2 regions of the Rhodococcoides navarretei genome follow, and region 1 is predicted to be linked to the other one. Evidence: predicted binding sites of a transcription regulator. Region 1 holds the regulator's gene; the other holds the start of a gene.

Evidence for each region. The regulator LexA, encoded in region 1, represses DNA repair genes until DNA is damaged. The targets are predictions, from matches to a motif close to CGAACANNTGTTCG.
Region 2: the regulator LexA is predicted to act here: its motif matches at 1,361-1,374, upstream of AABD04_RS23635 (HNH endonuclease signature motif containing protein).

Annotation. Positions count from the first base shown of each region.
Region 1 is NZ_JBBPCN010000001.1:2,846,350-2,852,535, reverse strand. It holds gene ptsP (phosphoenolpyruvate--protein phosphotransferase) at 1-1,100, shown strand, start outside; gene AABD04_RS13365 (uracil-xanthine permease family protein) at 1,121-2,392, shown strand; gene AABD04_RS13360 (acyl-CoA dehydrogenase family protein) at 2,545-3,687, shown strand; gene lexA (transcriptional repressor LexA) at 3,764-4,447, opposite strand; gene AABD04_RS13350 (hypothetical protein) at 4,790-5,185, shown strand; gene nrdR (transcriptional regulator NrdR) at 5,286-5,750, shown strand; gene hrpA (ATP-dependent RNA helicase HrpA) at 5,763-6,186, opposite strand, start outside.
Region 2 is NZ_JBBPCN010000001.1:4,997,598-5,003,783, reverse strand. It holds gene AABD04_RS23635 (HNH endonuclease signature motif containing protein) at 1-1,346, opposite strand, end outside; gene AABD04_RS23630 (hypothetical protein) at 1,670-2,074, opposite strand; gene AABD04_RS23625 (hypothetical protein) at 2,067-2,447, opposite strand; gene AABD04_RS23620 (MSMEG_0572/Sll0783 family nitrogen starvation response protein) at 2,697-3,221, shown strand; gene AABD04_RS23615 (MSMEG_0568 family radical SAM protein) at 3,230-4,285, shown strand; gene AABD04_RS23610 (MSMEG_0567/sll0787 family protein) at 4,287-5,702, shown strand; gene AABD04_RS23605 (carbon-nitrogen hydrolase family protein) at 5,699-6,186, shown strand, end outside.

The DNA of each region.
Region 1 (6,186 bases):
ACACCGCGATCATTGCCCGCCAGTTGGGTATTCCCTGCATCGTCGCCGTGGCGGGGCTCGACGATATCGCCGCGGGTACGAACGCATCGGTCGACGGCACCAGCGGCCGCATAGACCTCGAACCCGACGCCGACTCGGCCCGCGCCGCCGTCGTCTCTGCGCGCGACGAGCTCGACCGGGTATCGCAGTGGGTCGGTCCGGGTACCACCGCCGATGGCCACGCGGTCGACATTCTTGCCAACGTCCAGGACGGTGCCGGTGCGCGCGCAGCGCGGTCGAGTGCAGCGGATGGCGTCGGACTGTTTCGCACCGAACTGTGCTTCCTGGACCGCGATTCCGAACCGACCGTCGACGAGCAGGCCGAGATCTACGCGCAGGTGCTCGACGCGTTCGCGGGCAAAAAGGTCGTCGTGCGGACTCTCGACGCCGGCTCCGACAAGCCCCTTCGGTTCGCCACCCATCCCGACGAGGCCAATCCTGCCCTTGGCATTCGCGGCATCCGCATCGCCGAGGCCGACCGCGGGATTCTGTACCGCCAGCTGGACGGCATCGCAGCAGCCGCGAAGGCGACCGATTCCTCGCCGTGGGTGATGGCTCCGATGATTGCAACCGCGCTGGAGGCGAAGGACTTCGCCGCCGACGTCCGCGAGCGTGGACTCACCCCCGGCGTCATGATCGAGATCCCCGCCGCCGCTCTGCTCGCCGAACACATCCTCGAACACGTCGACTTCCTGTCCATCGGCACCAACGACCTCGCTCAGTACACGATGGCCGCGGACCGAATGTCCGCTCAGCTCGCCGGCCTGACCGATCCATGGCAGCCGGCCGTGCTGGCGCTGGTGGCGCACACCGCGGCGGCGGGAGCCAAGGCGGGCAAGCCCGTCGGAGTCTGCGGTGAAGCCGCTGCCGATCCACTGCTTGCCTGCGTGTTGGTCGGACTCGGCATCACCTCGCTCTCGGCTGCATCGGCTGCCGTCGCGCACGTGGGTTCGAAGCTGGCGACGGTCACGCTCGCTCAGTGCAAGGAAGCGGCCGCCGCAGCCCTGAAAACGGACAGCACCGCCGCGGCCCGCGAGGCAGTGAGCGCGATACTCGGCTGACGCAATAGTCTCTTCCCATCATGAGAAATCTGGGTTGGACGCTGCACGGAAATGGAAAAGCCGTCGAGGCCGGGGCGGTGGTCTCGCCCGACGAACGATTGACGTGGCCGCGCACCATCGGCATCGGAATGCAGCACGTGGTCGCAATGTTCGGCGCCACACTGCTGGTTCCGACGATCACCGGCTTCCCGGTATCGACGACATTGCTGTTCTCGGGCATAGGAACGGCGCTGTTCCTGATCATCACCAGAGGCCGGGTACCCAGCTATCTGGGTTCGTCCTTCGCATTCCTGGCCCCTCTCGGTGCCACCCAGGCGGACGGACCCGCGGCCCAACTCGGAGCCGTCCTGTGTGTCGGCGTTGTACTGGCAGCCGTCGGCTTCGTGGTGAAGTTCGCAGGCCAGCGGGTACTGGAGGCGGCGATGCCGCCCGTCGTGACCGGTGCGGTCGTCGTGCTGATCGGACTGAACCTGGCACCGGCCGCCACGACGTCGTTCGAGGCACAGCCGCTGATCGCCGCCGTCACTCTGATCGCAATTCTGCTGGCGACGGCGCTGGGACCGGGCTTGATCGGGCGACTCGGAATTCTGGTCGGAGTCGTTCTGGGTTGGGTGTTCGCCGCCGTTACCGGGGGAATAGCGCAACCGCGTCTCGACGCACTGAGCGCGGCGAGTTGGATCGGTCTGCCCGAGTTCCGGGGGCCGTCGTTCGAGCTGTCGGTGATCCTGGTCGCGCTGCCGGTGGTGATCGTTCTCGTCGCCGAGAACGTGGGGCACGTCAAAGCCGTCGCCGCGATGACCGGGAAGAACCTGGACGATGTGGCCGGTGACGCACTGATCGCGGACGGGCTGGCGACTACGCTCGCCGGAGCCGGTGGCGGCTCCGGAACCACCACGTACGCAGAGAACATCGGCGTCATGGCCGCAACGCGCGTCTACTCGACCGCCGCCTACTGGGTCGCGTCGATCACCGCGATGGTGCTCGCGTTCTCGCCCAAGTTCGGTGCCCTGATCTTCACCGTGCCCGACGGTGTCATCGGCGGAGCGACGCTGGTCCTGTACGGCCTCATCGGGCTGCTCGGCGTGCGCATCTGGACCGACGCGAAGGTCGACTTCACCGATCCGGTCAATCTCATGGTCGTCGCTGCGGCGCTCGTCGCCGGTATCGGTGACCTGACACTGTCCGTCGGATCGGTCGAGCTCGGCGGTATCGCATGGGGTTCGGTGGGCATCCTGCTCGGCTACCCGATCGTCTCGGCACTCGCGAGGAGTGCAGGCACACGAGGTCGTTAGCGGGGTCGGTCACGGATCGCGCGCGTTTTGGTCATCGACCGCCCCGACCCCGCGGACGTAGTGTTCCCCTGTGACGTCAGTCGTACCGGCGACCGAAATCCGTAGAGATTTCGCGTGGTCGCTGCCGGTATGCACCGAACAAGGAGACATTCGTGGAACGCACACTTTTCGAGCCCGAGCACGAGCTGTTCCGGGAGTCGTACCGGAAATTTCTCGACCAGCACGTAGCGCCGAACCACGCGAAGTGGGAAGAGCAGAACATCGTCGATCGCGACGTCTGGGTCGAGGCCGGTAAGCAGGGCTTCCTCGGAACGGCAGCGCCCGAGGAGTTCGGCGGCGGCGGGGTCAAGGACTTCCGCTACAACGCCATCGTCACCGAGGAGACCACCCGCGGCGGGTACAGCGGTATCGGCTTCACCCTGCACAACGACGTCGTCGCGCCGTATTTCATCGATCTCGCCAACGACGAGCAGAAGCAGCGCTGGCTCCCCGGATTCTGCTCCGGCGAACTCATCACCGCGATCGCGATGACCGAACCGGGCACCGGAAGCGACCTGCAGGGCATCAAGACCAAGGCCGTGCGTGACGGCGACGACTGGGTGCTCAACGGCTCGAAGACGTTCATCACCAACGGAATCAACGCCGACCTGATCATCGTCGTGGCGTGCACCGACCCCGAGAAGGGCGCACAGGGGTTCAGCCTGCTGGTCGTCGAACGCGACATGCCCGGATTCGAGCGAGGCCGCAACCTCGACAAGATCGGCATGAAGGCCCAGGACACGGCCGAACTCAGCTTCACCGACGTGCGCGTGCCCGCCGCCAACCTGCTCGGTGAAGAAGGCATGGGGTTCATCTACCTCATGCAGAACCTTCCTCAGGAACGCCTGTCGATCGCTGTCGTCGCCGCTGCGGCAATGGAATCGGCACTGGACATGACGATCCAGTACTGCCGCGACCGCAAGGCCTTCGGCAAGTCGATCGGTAAGTTCCAGAACACTCGGTTCGTGTTGGCGGAGTTGGCCACCGAAACCACTGCCACCCGCATCATGGTGGACAAGTTCATCGAACTTCTCAACGCAGAGAAGTTGACCGTCCAAGAAGCCGCGATGGCGAAATGGTGGACCACCGAGAATCAGGTCAAGCTGATCGACCGGTGCCTGCAGCTGCACGGCGGCTACGGTTACATGAAGGAATACCCGATCGCCAAGGCGTACATGGATTCTCGTGTGCAGACCATCTACGGCGGCACCACCGAAATCATGAAGGAGATCATCGGCCGCGGATTGAATCTGTGATCCGCTGATCCGAGATACGCGAAGGGCCGCAGCACAGTGTGCTGCGGCCCTTCGCGTGTCACCACGGTGACGATCCCTACAGCTTGCGCATCACGGTGACGACCTTGCCGAGGATCGCGGCGTTGTTGCCCGGAATCGGCTCGAACAGCGGGTTGTGCGGCAGCAGCCACACCTCACCCTTGGACCGCTTGAACGTCTTGACGGTGGCCTCGCCGTCGATCATCGCAGCCACGATGTCGCCGTTGTCGGCCACGGACTGCTGGCGAACCACCACCCAGTCGCCATCGCAGATGGCTGCGTCGATCATCGACTCGCCGACCACCTTGAGCAGAAACAGTGAACCCTGACCGACCAGCTCGCGGGGGAGCGGGAACACGTCCTCGACGGCCTCCTCGGCCAGAATCGGGCCACCTGCTGCGATCCGCCCCAGTACCGGAACGAACGTCGGAGTCGGCAACCGATCCTGTTCCTCGGACGCAGGCGAACCGTCGACCGCGGCGGCAGCCTGGTCGGCCTGCACCTCGTCGAGGCCACGGACGTCGACGGCGCGGGGCCGGTTGGCGTCGCGCCTGAGGAAGCCCTTGCGTTCGAGCGTCCGGAGTTGGTGGGCGACGGACGAGGTCGACGTGAGGCCGACCGCGTCACCGATCTCTCGAATGCTCGGTGGATACCCGCGCTCGGTGACCGAGGCGCGAATGACCTCGAGCACCTTCCGCTGCCGCTCGGTCAGCCCAGCACTGATGTCGGTACCGACCTCCATGGCCTTGGATGTCGGCTCTGCGGCCGGCTTTCCCGCTGCGGTCTTCGTGGAACGCGTGGTCGACCTCGTCGAGGTCTCGTCCTTCATGCTGTCGGCCTCCTGCTGGTGTTCTGGATCCGGTCTGCGTGGTAGGTCTGCGCGGACTGGAGTTGATGGTGTCGACTCGTGTGGCGTGTGGTTTCTGGCACGAATCTAGCGTGTATCAGCTGTTGAATCAAACATCTGTTCGACTCGTGTCGCGTTTTCTACAGACTTTGTCGGAGCCTCGTGATAGAACTTCGAACAAGCGTCCATCGAACGCCTGATCGAACAATCGATCCACCGAGCGAAGACGAGGTTCCGATGACCATCACCACCGATCGCCCCACCACCGCAGGTGTCCGTACCCGGTCCGCTGTCGTCGAGCGTCGTCGCCGTGCTCGTCCCGCGCTGCGGAGTTCCATCGAGATGCGCGGTGCGCTGACGACTCCGTGCCTACCGGTTCTGGAGCCGACCTGGACCGACGTCACCGATCGTGAGGCCGCCGATCGCGAGTTCGACGAGACCTCGGCGCACTTCGCCGGTCAGCCGGTCCGAATGCGATCGCTCGTGCTGTGGATGTTGGCGGTTGTGGTCGTCGCGGGCGGCCTGATCGGCATCGCGAACCTACGGGCCGCTGCACCCGACGCAGGCGTGGGGCCGGCCGGTGTGGTCGAAGTACACGACGGAGCGGTCGTCGAGTACACAACGGGCAGATGACCACCGGCCCCATCGTGCCCAGCAGCACTGAGTATCCTCGACTGACTGCTCCGATGCGCGTGCTCGTCGTCGGAGCGTTGGATACGACGGAGGCTCCCCCATGCATTGCCCGTTCTGCAGGCACCCCGACTCGCGCGTGGTCGACTCGCGTGAGATGGACGAGGGGCAGGCAATCCGGCGGCGTCGCTCCTGCCCGGAGTGCGGTCGTCGATTCACCACGGTCGAGGCCGCAGTGCTGGCCGTCGTGAAGCGCAGCGGTGTGACCGAGCCGTTCAGCCGCGAAAAAGTGGTCAAAGGCGTTCGGCGCGCCTGCCAGGGAAGGGACGTCGACAACGACGCATTGAATCTCTTGGCTCAGCAGGTGGAAGACGCCATCCGCGCAGCAGGGTCCGCCGAGATTCCCAGCAACGAAGTGGGGTTGGCCATTCTCGGTCCGCTCCGCGATCTCGACGAAGTGGCCTACCTGCGCTTCGCCTCCGTCTACCGCTCGTTCAGCTCGGCCGAGGACTTCGAGAAAGAGATCCACGAACTCCGCAAGCATCGCGAGTCCGCCGACATCGACTGACAGCCCCGCGCGTCATCGATTCTGATCCGAGATCGCCTTCTCGACGCGCTTCTCCGACACCGGATACGCCGTACGGATCCCTTGAGCGAACAGCCCGACGCGCAATTCCTCGATCATCCAGAACAGTTCCTGTACGCCGGAACTGTTCTTTCTGTTCTCCGGAAGCGAATCCAGCAGTCGTCCGTACGAGGCGTACACCCGATCGAGTACATCCATCGCCGCCGCATCCCGGCCGGCACTGCTCGGCAGCGTAGCCAGCCGCTTGGTCGCCGCAGCAAGATAGCGCGGAAGGTCTGCCAGTCTGCGAGAACCGAATTCGGTGACGAACCCGCGAAAGACCAAGCCGTCGAGCTGTTCTCGAACATCGTCGGCGGGTTCACCCGAGGACGCCTGTAGCTGCGCCGACAGCGCGAGAGCTGCCGTCAGCACGGGGCGC
Region 2 (6,186 bases), 2.2 Mb from region 1:
ATGAACACTTCCCAGTCGGAGTGGTGCATGAGTCGGTGGTGGAATCCGCAGAGTAGGACGAGGTTGTTCATGTCGGTGGGGCCGCCGTCGGCCCAGTGCCAGATGTGATGTCCTTCGGTCCAGGCGGCGGGTCTTCCGCAGCCGGGGAAGGCGCAGCCGTGATCGCGGGCGGTGAGGGCTTTGCGTTGTTTGGCGGAGACGGTGCGGGCGGTGCGGGCGAGGTTGAGTGGGTTGCCGTTCTCGTCCATGACGATCGCGGTGAGAACACAATCACACGCCAACTGCCGGGAAGTGTTGCGGGAGAGTGGTCCCATCCAGGGGAGCCACCCGACCGACGTGCCGTCGCCGAACAGGTCCCTGTATGCGCCACGATCCGTTGCACAGCGGTCACCTTCACTGCCACTGGCGGTGTCACTGCCGCTGCCGTTTGCGTGGTCCGGCTCGGTTGCTGGGGCGGTGTCGATGGGGTTGCCGGTGTTGATGTCGACCGGATCGCGTATCTCTTTGTTGGTGTCGGATTCGGTTGCTGCGCGTGCAGTTTCGTCGTCTGCGATGTCGTCGGCGTCGGCAGTGTCGGCACTGTCGCGGAAGTCGGTGAGATCGCGCAGGTTGATGTGCAGGTTCAGGTGGGGTCGTTCGCCGCCTTCGATGGGTCGATTGCTGGAGGCGAGGTATTGGTCGAGGATGTGCCCGAAAGCGTCGGCTCTGCGTTTGGCGGGGCTGCGGTCGTCTGGGGTGCCGTCGGCTGCGGGGCGGGGTTCGGTCAGGGGGGAGAGTGCGGTGAGGAGTTTCTCCCCGGTGACAGCGTCGACATCCATCTTCGCCACCAGCCGGCCGTTCAAGGTCGTGGAGGCGAACAGTTCGTTGCGGTCGGTGTTCTCGGGTGGTGGGGTCTTGCCGCCGAACTCGTCCTCGAGTTTGGTGATCGCTGCCCGGATGCGGCCGGTGCGTGCTTCGGGCCCGGTCGCGGCGGCGATCAGCGCGGTTCGGGCCATGACGCGGCCCTCTTCCGGGAGGTCCTTGGGTGGGGTTTCGGCGAAGGTGAGGATTAGCGCGGCGTGATCGACGGACATGACGCCGGTGTTCACGGCGTCGGCGATATCGGGAAAATTCTTCAACCCGCGGGCGAGGGCGACGATCTTGGTGGCCTTGGACGGCGAGAGCAGGGTGGTGGAGGTCAGCCAGCCGGCGGGTCCGGGGAAGCCGAGCTTCTCACGGCTCACACGGGTGTCGATCTCTGCGACGAGGGCGATCCGTCGGGCCTCCGACAACTGAATTTCATGGGAGACCGTGGCGGCGTCGGCGAGCAGTTCGCTCTCGCTCAGTTGCCAGATCTCCGTGGTCATGGAAGCAAGTGTATCGAACGTGCGTTCGACTGGCAAGCATGATTGAATCGAAAACTGTTGCCCTGCTTAACTATTCGCTATGCAGAACCTGTCGGCGGAGTGTGCTAGGTGCGGCTGCGCCGGTTTCGGGACGGTTCCGATCACGAGCAACGCGGCAAGTATCTCGACTTCCCACCTGAAGTCGACGGACGGCATAGCGCATAACCTGTCCCATCGTCGGGCCTCCGGTGTCGTCATGGAGCCGACATCGCGGCACGGGCGGCCCACGAGCCGGTAGGGAACGTCCGACACTTCCGCCCATTGGGCGAATTCAGAACAGACTTCTACTGCTGCCGCGTCTTTCGCAACCACCACAGTCCCGCGATGGGGAGCACAACCGGGATGAAGACGTAGCCGGATCCGAAGTGCGACCACACCGTCGGCTCCGGGAAGTCCTGGGGCTGGATGTAGCTGAGGGTGCCGATGCCGATCACTCCGACGAGTTCGATGATGCAGGAGACCGTCACCACTCGTCGTGACGCTTCTGTAGCTCGGGCCAGTCCCACCGTGGCGATGATGTAGACCACCGCCGCGAAGGCGGACAGCAGGTACGCGATCGGTGCGTCGTCGAATCGTGTGGTCAGCTGCACGATCGAGCGTGACGTCGCGGCGACGGCGAACACTGCGTAGACGGCGATGAGGAAGCGACCGAAGCCGGTGCGCGTCGCTTGCTGGAGGTTGTCAGGCATATCCGGCCCAAATCTGGCTCAGGCGCAGCACCATGGCTGCGAGGGTGAGGACGGCAACGAGCAGTACCGCTGTGCCGCCACGGGAACGGTCGCCCAGGGACCACCACGTGCCGAGAGGGAGCAGGAACAGCAGTCCGACGAGGTAGGACCCGAAGGTCAGCTCATGTATCTCGCGGTCCGAGGTGAACATCATGACGAACCCGATGACGGCTTGAAGTGCGACGACTGCCTCGGTCGCAGCGATGGTCCAGAACAGTGCGCGATCGGACCTGTTCTTCAGCAGGACGGGTCGGTTCAGGGCGAGCTTTGCGAGTACCCAGATGCCCACGACCAGGGACAACGCGTACAACAAGCCGGTGACGGCGCCGATCATCGAGTTCCTCGTCAAGTTCGGGTGGATGGATGGAGCGGCCTCCAGGGTATCCGCGTAACACCACGTCAACACTGTGAGGCCCTCGAAACACGGCGTTGTTCCGGGTGTGACCAACAGGAAATGGATGAGGCTTGTACTTGTCCTATGGCCGCGGAGGATCTGCTCTCCCGCCGGACATGACCTCTTTTCCCCAGGTGGCCACAGGCGTCCACCCGATTCAGTCAGCTCTGTGAACTCTAGGAGAAGCACATGTCAGATATCGACCAGGCCATCGCCGAGAACATCAAGAAGTCTCTCGAAGAGATCCCGCACCCGTCACTTCCCAAGGGCAGCAACATCTACGGGTCCACCAAGATCTTCCCCGACTACAAGGCGGAGAACGGCGAAAGCTACTTCACACTGGTGCACGGCATTGCCCACGAGTCCTCGGTGTCGTTCGTCGCAGTACTTCAAGCGACGCGCGCTCTGCGCAAGGGTTTCGAGTCGGCCATGTACTTCTACGGCCCCGGCGCTATCAATTGCCTTGCCACCCGTGGCTTTCCGACGACCGGTGACTCAGGTTTCCCCGGTGAGCAGAACATCAACGATTCTCTCGCGACATTCATCGCCGAGGGTGGCACCGTGTTCTGTTGCCGCTTCGGGCTCGCGTTGCACGGTGGCCGCGAAGAAGACCTCATCGAGGGCATCATCCCGGCACACCCCCTGGACGTGCAGGACGCGCTGATCCACTACGCGCGCAAGGGTGCCATCATCAACTCGACATACATGGTCTAGGGGCACCTATGTCCGTCTCTACGCGCGTGGATCTGGCGCTGCTCGGCATTCGAGGAGCGACGCCGGTGTCCAGAACTGCCGGTGCAGGGCCGAGTGACGACGGACATGTCCGCATCGACGGCCTCGGCGCAGCCATCCCGCGCAATCCGCTCAGTCCGTACGTACTCGAAGAAGGCCGAGTCCTGTTCGACGGCAACGACATCGGTCTCGACGTGCAAGCCGTGGACCGGCCGAAGTTCTACGACCTCGCCACTGCCGATGGGATCGCCTACGAGAAGATCGCGAAGCTGCACGGCTCCAGCGTTCTCGCGACCACCGTCGTGCAGACCTGCATCCGCTACGACGCAGATCAACGCTGCCGCTTCTGCTCCATCGAGGCGTCGCTGGAGGCCGGCGACACCATCGCCGTCAAGACTCCGGTGCAGCTCGCCGAGGTAGCCGAGGCCGCGGTGCGGCTCGACGGCGTCACGCAGATGGTCATGACGACGGGTACCTCGGCCGCGAAGGATCGCGGCGCCCGTCATCTGGCCCGATGTGTGCGAGCCATCAAGGCGGTGGTTCCGCAGCTGCCTATCCAGGTGCAGTGCGAACCTCCCGGCGACCTGCAGACGATTCAAGATCTGTACGACGCGGGAGCCGAATCCATCGGCATCCACGTCGAATCCCTCGACGACGACGTTCGGCACAAGTGGATGCCGGGCAAGGCCTCGGTCTCGATGGACGAGTACCGCGCTGCGTGGAAAGAAGCGGTTCGTGTGTTCGGACGCAACCAGGTCTCGACGTACATCCTGGTGGGGCTCGGCGAGGATCCCGACGAATTGGTCTCCGGAGCAGCAGAACTCATCGAGATGGGCGTCTACCCCTTCGTCGTCCCGTTCCGTCCTCTCGCCGGAACGTTGGCGGTGGACGTCGACCGGGCGACGGCTCCCGATCGCGACGTGCTCGAAGACATCACTCGACGCGTCGCCAAGGAACTGCAGGCCGCGGCGATGCTCGGATCCGATCAGAAGGCAGGCTGCGCGGCATGCGGTGCGTGCAGCGTCCTGCAGAACGCGGGAGGCTGACATGTACGGCGTCGTAGAGGGCAACGATCTCGCCGGATTGTCCGGTGCTGCAGTCACGGTCGTGCAGCCGGAGTTCATCGTCCAGCCGTGCAGCGGGCCAGCAGAACTGAATGCGTACCGGGCACTGCGTACAGAGACGTTCGTCGCCGAGCAGGGTTTGTTCGCCGGCACCGACCACGACGACGTCGACGACGATCCGCGAGCAGTTGTTCTGGTCGCCACCGACCGAGACGGCACCGTGCTCGGCGGAGTGCGGCTGGCACCCTGCACGGCAACGGATCTGGGGTGGTGGGCCGGCAGTCGCCTGGTGGTCGCCGCCTCTGCGCGCACCTCCGGCGTTGGGCCGACGCTGGTTCGGGCGGCCTGCGCCCATGCCGAGAGTCGGGGCGTACTTCGCTTCGACGCGACGGTGCAGAAGAGCAACGAGCAACTGTTCACCCGGCTCGGGTGGATTCGCCGCGGTGACGTCGAGGTGGCCGACACACCGCACGTGGCGATGTACTGGCCGATCGACAGGATCGAACGGCTGGTGTCGTCGACCAAGGCGATGCTGGCCGGTGTCCTTGCGCCACTGAAAGCGCAGCCACTCGGGCTCGGTGCCAAAGGATTTCGAGGCGACGACGGGGTGCCGGTACCGGGGAGCGACATGATCGCCGCCTGTGATGCGATCATTCCCTCGATGGTCGACCGCGACCCGGAGTGGGCCGGCTGGTGTGCGGCGCTGGTCAACCTGAACGACCTCTCGGCGATGGGAGCAGGAGCCGTCGGCATGCTCGATTCCGTCGGAGCACCCACGCAGAGTCGGCTGACCCGCATCATCCGTGGTCTCGCCAATGCCTCTGCGGCATGGCACGTTCCGGTACTCGGCGGCCACACCCAGGCCGGGGTGCCGTCGTCGCTGTCGGTCACCGCTCTGGGGCGCACAGCGAACCCGGTGCGGGCCGGCGGGGGAAGCGTCGGCGATCGCCTGACGCTCACCGCGGACATCGAAGGCGAGTGGCGACGCGGATACCATGGTCAGCAATGGGATTCGTCCTCTCGCCGGAACTCCGAAGAGCTGACGACCATGGCGTCGTTCGTCGCCCGCACCGCACCCAAGGCCGCCAAGGACGTCTCGATGGCAGGCCTGGCAGGCACCACCGGAATGCTCGCCGAAGCGAGCGGAACCGGTGCCGTGCTCGATGTCGCGTCGATACCGAAGCCGGGCGCAGCGTCGATGGGCGAATGGATCACGTGTTTTCCAGGGTTCGCGATGATCACCGCGGACCGTCCCGGTGCACCTACTGCACCGTCCGGACCAGCACTGTCCGCAGAATGCGGAGAGCTCACCGACATTCCGGGCGTCGCGCTGCGATGGCCCGATGGAATCACCACTCGCGCGGTCACATCCACCGTGACCGGATTGGGAGAAGCATGACCACCCACCCGCAGCCCGTCACCATCTCCGTCGCCGCAGCCGAATTCGGCCGCGACATGGAACAGGGTTACGCCACCATCGCCGCGTTGCTCGAGGAATCACGCAACCGCGGCAGCCAACTACTCGTCCTGCCCGAGGCCTGCCTCGGCGGCTACCTGCCCAGTCTCGGAGGCGGCGACGAGACCGAGGAATCGCGACAGCGTCGGCTGAAGGCGCTGCCGCCCGCTCTGGAGCTCGACGGCCCCGAGATCAAGCGGGTCATCGACATGGCCGGCGATACCGTCATCACCTTCGGTTTCTGTGAGAAGGACGGCGACACCCGCTACAACGCCGCCGTGACGGTCGACGGCAGCGGCATTTTGGGTTCGTACCGCAAGGTGCACCAGCCGCTCGGTGAAAACCTCTGTTACGACGCGGGAGACAGCTACTCCGCCTTCGATACTCCGATCGGCCGCATGGGCATGCAGATCTGCTACGACAAGGG